2 linked regions of the Bdellovibrio bacteriovorus genome follow. The protein of the gene in region 2 interacts with the protein of the main gene of each other region in a pairwise test. Links are inferred from orthologs where the notes say so. Each region holds a gene or a part of one and is shown on either strand. Other genes may lie near its edges. The genes, in order: leuS and ligA.

Evidence for each region.
Region 1: the proteins of ligA (region 2) and leuS interact in binary tests that used the Escherichia coli proteins (3 or more experiments, as listed by UniProt). The link is inferred for Bdellovibrio bacteriovorus from one-to-one orthologs.

What each region holds. Positions count from the first base shown.
Region 1 is NZ_LUKD01000001.1:1,798,324-1,801,744, forward strand. What follows is about bases 91-3,187. They hold leuS (leucine--tRNA ligase), read right to left. Parts: upstream 2,788-3,187; coding sequence 394-2,787; downstream 91-393. Other genes in these bases: speA (biosynthetic arginine decarboxylase), read right to left, coding at 91-268; AZI87_RS08680 (GGDEF domain-containing response regulator), read left to right, coding at 3,013-3,187. Outside these bases: more of speA, read right to left, coding at 1-90; more of AZI87_RS08680, read left to right, coding at 3,188-3,421.
Region 2 is NZ_LUKD01000001.1:1,514,909-1,518,108, reverse strand. What follows is about bases 299-3,174. They hold ligA (NAD-dependent DNA ligase LigA), read left to right. Parts: upstream 299-674; coding sequence 675-2,675; downstream 2,676-3,174. Other genes in these bases: AZI87_RS07295 (hypothetical protein), read right to left, coding at 2,676-3,174; gatC (Asp-tRNA(Asn)/Glu-tRNA(Gln) amidotransferase subunit GatC), read right to left, coding at 299-551. Outside these bases: Asp-tRNA(Asn)/Glu-tRNA(Gln) amidotransferase subunit GatA, read right to left, coding at 1-268; more of gatC, read right to left, coding at 270-298; more of AZI87_RS07295, read right to left, coding at 3,175-3,200. UniProt on the Escherichia coli protein: DNA ligase that catalyzes the formation of phosphodiester linkages between 5'-phosphoryl and 3'-hydroxyl groups in double-stranded DNA using NAD as a coenzyme and as the energy source for the reaction.

The sequences.
Region 1 (3,421 bases), 280 kb from region 2 along the record:
TGTAACCATGATCGGCAAAAGCTTTTTGGAAACAACCGTTCAAAAGCTCTACGCGAGATTTAATAATTTCTGGAAAACGGATCATGATAGGAACGCGGATACCACGGTCCAAAAGATCCTGAGTAAGTTCGAACAAGTCTACAGAAGGTCCACTTGCTCCCATTGGAGTAACAGAGACATTGCCTGCTCCGTTAATTCTGAAATAACCGTTGCCCCAGTTGTTAATCCCATAAAGCTCAGCACTTTTTTCAGGACTCCAATTTGACATCTCTTTTGGCCCTCACTCTTCTTTCTTTTACGAAAGAGGTTATATTTTCTAGCGGGGCCGTAAAGATTTTTTTTGAAAATCTGGTCCTTTTCGGGCGCCCGCGAGGCACCCGCGAAGGTGCCAGTTTATTTCACGATCAAATTTAAAATTCTGCCGGCTTTATAAATCACTTTGTCAGGATTTTTTCCAGCTAAAACTGCAGACACTCCGGCTACGGCTTTCGCCGCCGCTAAAGCTTCGTCTTCTGAAGCCGTCGGGCTTACTTCGATCGTGCCGCGCATTTTTCCATTCACTTGCACGCCGATAGTCACAGTGTCGTCAGCGACGAGGGTACTATCATATTTTGGCCATGGAGCCAAAGAGCAAAGTCCTTCTCCGCCCATTTTTTCCCACAATTCTTCGGCCAAATGTGGAGCAAAAGGAGCCAAGATTTGCACCAGCGGTTTTAGAGCCTCTTCTGAGCGGCACTCGGCCTTATAAAGCTCGTTCACCAAGATCATCATCGCGCTGATCGCCGTGTTAAAGCTCATGCTTTCGATGTCTTCTGTGACTTTCTTGATCGTTTTATGAACTAATTTCTTAATGTCATCTGGAGCCGCGCCTTTTGTAGCCACATATTGGCCTTCGTCGCTGACCACCAAGCGGCTGATGCGATCCAAGAAACGCTTCACGCCGTCAATACCTGTTGGCGCCCACGGTTTATCCTTGTCGACAGGTCCCATGAAGCTGATAAATGTTCTCATTGCGTCGGCGCCGTGGCTTTTTGCAATGGTGTCAGGAGAAATCACGTTTCCACGAGATTTCGACATTTTTTCGCCATCAGGTCCCAAGATCATTCCTTGGTGAAGAAGCTTTTGGAAAGGCTCATCATGAGTGACAAGACCGCAGTCAAAAAGAACCTTCATCCAGAAGCGCGAGTAAAGAAGATGGCCGACCGTATGCTCGGGTCCACCGACGTAAAGATCCACTGGCATCCAGTATTTCTCGGCTTCCGCACTGAAAGGCGCTTGATCATTTTTTGGGTCGATGTAACGCAAGAAATACCAAGAAGAACCCGCCGCACCTGGCATAGTGTCGGTTTCGCGTCTTCCTTCTTTACCATCACGAGAATAATGAACCCATTCGGCATTGCGAGCTAGAGGGGCCTCGCCCGTGTCAGCAGGTTCGTAATCTGCCACCTCTGGAAGAATCACTGGAAGTTCGTTCACAGGAACTCCGCGAGAACCATCGGCAAAGTGAACAATTGGGAACGGTTCGCCCCAGTAGCGTTGACGACTGAAAAGCCAGTCACGCAATTTATATTGCACTTCGCGCACGCCCAGTTTTTTACTTTCAAGATGCGAAAGCATTTTCTTGATAGCGTCTGCTTTTGAGAGGCCATTTAGGAAGTCTGAATTCACCAAAGTGCCATCGCCTTCAAATGGCAATGTTTCGCCACCCTCAAGAACGCGCTTTACTGGTAAATTAAATTTTGTCGCGAATTCAAAATCGCGAGCATCATGACCTGGAACCGCCATAATAGCGCCGGTGCCGTAGTCTAAAAGAACGTAGTCCGCAATCCACACCGGAATCTTTTCACCCGTAATTGGATGAAGAGCATAAGCGCCGGTGAAAACTCCCGTCTTATCTGTTGTAGCTTTACGTTCCACTTCCGACTTGCGCGAAGTCGCTTCAACATAAGCTTCTACAGATGATTTTTCCGCAGCGGTCGTGATTTTTTTTACGAGCTCATGTTCTGGAGCCATGACCATGAAGCTGACACCGAACAATGTATCCGGGCGAGTCGTGAAAACCTCAAAAGATTCTGACGTGCCGTCTACTTTGAAAGTAATGCGTGCGCCTTCGCTTTTGCCGATCCAGTTGCGTTGCGCCTCTTTGGTTCTTTCTGGCCAGTCTACTTTGTCTAAATCGTTCAAAAGACGTTCAGCGTAGTCCGTGATTTTAAGCATCCACTGTTTCATCGGAACGCGGATAACGGGATGTCCACCACGTTCGGACTTGCCATCGATGACTTCGTCGTTCGCCAAAACTGTTTTCAAAGCCGGGCACCAGTTCACAGGAACTTCTTTTTGGTAAGCTAGGCCGCGTTCGTAAAGTTTTAAGAAAATAAATTGAGTCCACTTGTAGTAGCTTGGTTCGCACGTGGAGATCTCGCGGCTCCAATCAAAGCTAAATCCGTAAGACTGAAGTGTGTTGCGGAAGCTTTCAATCGCTTTTTGAGTTGTGATGGCCGGATGGATTCCAGTTTGGATGGCATACTGCTCTGCCGGTAATCCGAAGGCATCGTAGCCCATGGGATGAAGAACGTTAAAACCGTTCACACGTTTGTAGCGTGAAACGATATCACCGGGGGTGTAAGAAGCCATATGACCGATGTGCAATCCCGAGCCTGATGGGTAGGGGAACATGTCCAGAGCATAGTATTTAGGTTTCTTGCTATTTGACTCAGCTTGAAACGCTTTTTGCTCGGCCCATTTTTTTTGCCATTTCGATTCAATTTCAGAGAAGTTCAAACTCATAACGGACATCCTTACAAACGTTTAAGTACTCCGTTTAGTCCTATACAAAAACACCCTCAAATTCAACGTATATGCAGTCGCAAACAAGTCTGTTTTGCAAAACGCCGTTCCGCAATCTGGCCCAAGATTTAGGTCCAGCCCAGACCTCGTCGATGGATCAGAATTTTCCTTAATCAAATCTCGAAATTAACCGATGAGTGAGGCAGACGTTACACTGGTATGTAGATGAGTTTTGAAAACAGCTCCAAACAACCTAAAAGTCGCCGCATTCTAGTAATCGACGACGATAAAGACAGCTTAGAGATTCTTTTAGAACCTCTGAGATGGGAAGGCTATGACGCTCGTGGTGTCACCACTGAAAAAGAAGCGCACAACCTTATCGAGACTTGGATTCCTCAGGTTGTCATCCTGGACTGGATGGCTCCGTCCATGGCGGGCTTAAGAGTTCTAAAAACCATACGTGAAAGACTGAATCACGTTTCTTGTGTGTTCGTTTCTGAAAATTCCAGCACTGAAGCGATTATTGAAGCCCTGGATTCAGGTGCCGACGATTACATTGTAAAACCTTTTGTTCCTCTTGAATTATTAGCTCGCATCCGTACGCAATTGCGTATTCGTGACTTGCATGAGCAAC
Region 2 (3,200 bases):
CCGTCGTCTTAAGGCCTTTTGTGCAGAACATTTCTTTGATTCCAAAGGGAACACCGGCTAGGGGGCCGACATGTTCCCCCTTGGCAATTCGGGCATCCAAAGCTTCAGCGTCTTTCAGAGCTTGATCATTCCTAGTGGTGAAAGAATTTAATTTTTCATCTAAGGAATCAATTCGTTTCGCGAAATGTTCAGTCACCTCTTTAGCGCTGACTTTCTTAGATTGAACGGCTTCGGCGATGTCTGTGATTGAAGCAAAAGTTAAATCCATCTTACACCACCGGCGGAACTTTAAAGAGGTTCCCTGCTTTTGCGGGAGCATTGGCCGTCATTTCTTCAGCGGTAAATTCCTGCTTAACCACATCCTCACGCCAAAAAGATTCAATTTCCGTTGGCGTTACCAAAGGCTCGATTCCAGCCGTGTTTATTTTTGAAATCTGCTCGAAATGACCCAGAGCTTTCGCTAGTTGGGTGCTGTACTCTTGGGCTTCTTCTTCACTGACTTGTAAGCGAGCAAGCTTTGCGATGTGTTCAATAGTTTTTTTGTCGATCACCGAGAGTCTCCTTCGCGGGGATGTAAGATTTAAGGGTATTCAAAAAACAAAGTTCAGTCATCAAATGCGCGTTCTTCCTTTTTTAGACTAGACCTTTTCCCCCAGAGTGATAAATTCATTTCCATGTCTAAAAAGCGCCACGAAGAGCTCAAGAAAATCATCTCGCACCACGACTATCTTTATCACGTGATGGATAGCCCCAAAATCTCGGACTACGAGTACGACCAGTTGTATAGCGAGCTTTTGGCCTTAGAAAAAAGCGAAAAGAACTTAGACCTTTCGGATTCGCCATCTCAACGTGTCGGTGGAACTCCTTTGAGCGCTTTTGAAAAAGCTCCGCATCGGCTTCCTATGCTTTCATTGGCTAATAGTTATTCCCCCGAAGACATCTTCGACTTCGATGAGCGCGTTAAGAAATTTCTTAACACCGATAAGCATGTCGAATATCTCGTCGAACCGAAGTTTGACGGTCTTTCGATGGAGCTTATCTATGAGAATGGGCAGTTCATTCGCGCCCTCACTCGTGGCGATGGGACGGTCGGCGAGGATGTCACTCAAGGTGTCCGTACCATTCGCAGCGTTCCTCTTAAGCTGAGTACGAAAAATCCGCCAGCGCTTTTGGAGGTCCGTGGCGAAGTTTTAATGTTTAAACAGGACTTCGCAAAACTGAACGAGACTCAGCAAGAAAATGGGCAGCAAACTTTTGCAAATCCCCGTAATGCGGCGGCGGGTTCGGTACGGCAATTAGATTCAAAAATCACGGCGTCTCGGCCTTTGCGTTTTTATGCTTATGCACTAGGCGCCGTCGACGGCGTAGAATTTAAAACCCAATTAGAGATCGAAGAATATTTTCACGAAGTCGGAGTTCCTTCATTACAAAATAAAGAAGGATTAGATCTGGTGCGAGTATGCAAAGGACCCGAAGAGGTTGTTGAGTACTATCACCATGTTGAAAAGATTCGTCCGCAGTTGCCGTTCGATATTGATGGTGTTGTTATTAAAGTGAACTCTCTTCGTCTGCAAGACGACTTGGGTTTAGTAGCTCGAAGTCCGCGTTGGGCCACAGCGGCCAAGTTCAAACCCGAGCAGGCACAAACGGTTATTGAAGATATTATAGTCCAAGTTGGAAGAACGGGGGCCTTAACCCCGGTTGCGATCATGAAACCCGTCAAAGTGGGTGGAGTAACGGTTACAAATTCAACCTTGCACAATCAAGATGAAATCAATCGGAAGGATGTGCGCATCGGCGATACGGTGATCATTCAGCGCGCAGGTGATGTGATTCCCGAAGTCGTCTCTGTTGTAGCAGAAAAACGTCCTAAGACGAGCAAACCCTTCCTGATTCCTTCTGAATGCCCGGCCTGTGGATCCGAGACTGTCAAAACAGAAGGTGAAGTGGTCACTCGTTGCGTGAATCCACTTTGCATCGCCGTGGTTAAAGAATCTTTGAAACATTTCGTCGCTCGTCGCGCAATGAACATTGATAAAGTCGGTGATCGGCTGATTGAAACCATGGTGGATCATAAGCTTTTAGCGAAGTTTTCCGACTTTTACCGGCTGACAAAAGAAGATGTTCTTTCTTTGGAACGACAAGGTGATAAATCCGCTGAGAATATTATTAAAAGCATTGAAAACAGTAAGAACCCCACTTTGGCGCGATTTATTTTTGCACTGGGTATTCGCTTCGTAGGCGAACAAACCGCAAAGCATCTTGCCGACCACTTTGTGAATATTGAAAACTTTTTGAAAGCGACTGAAGAAGAACTTCTGCAAGTTCCTGAAATCGGACCGAAGGTGGCAAAAGCTATCGGTGATTGGACCGCCAACAAAAAACTCGTGAACGAAGTTCACGACATGCTAAAACTCGGCGTGACGATTGCAAATCCGGTTCGCTCGCAAGAGGGCGCGCTTTCCGGGATGAGTTTTTTAATTACGGGAACTCTACCTATTAAGCGCGACGACGCAAAAGACATTATTGAAAAAAATGGCGGGAAGATTCTAGGATCTGTCTCATCAAAATTGAACTATCTTGTCGTCGGTGATGATCCAGGCTCAAAGGTTGAAAAAGCGCAAAGCCTGGGAGTTAAAATCATTTCCTGGGACGAGCTTCAAAAGATGCTTTAGTTAGCGCTGGCCTGCGCGCGGTGCCGTTGCTTTATTAGCGTCAACGAGTTCTGCCATACGACCACGCAGATGCACGCAGGTAGAACTTAAGTCTTTAATCGCATGGTCGACTTGTGATTTACTGCGACCGCGCTTTTCAAAGTGTTTGCGCAAAACATTTTCATCTTGCTGGCAAAGAACGTCTACGCGACGAACCAGCGCGCGATATTCTGTAGGATTGGATTTGGCAAATGCCAGCGTTTCGCTTGCTTTATTAGACGCCTTTACACACTCTTCCGTCGCATTTTTAGAGCGACGAATACAAATAGGCTTTTCATCTTTCAATCCAAAAAGCACGGGATTACATAGGACAACGGACTTTCCGTCTTCATTGTCTCCATAAACCGCTGAACCGTCTTGATCTGCTTTACAAGAGTAAGTGACTGACTTTCCAGAAGCGTCACGGATTTCTTTTTCACTGATAGGAGAGCATTGCGGGCCTTCTACGGCCCAACCCGCATAAACGCAAGCCAGACGTTCGGTTTT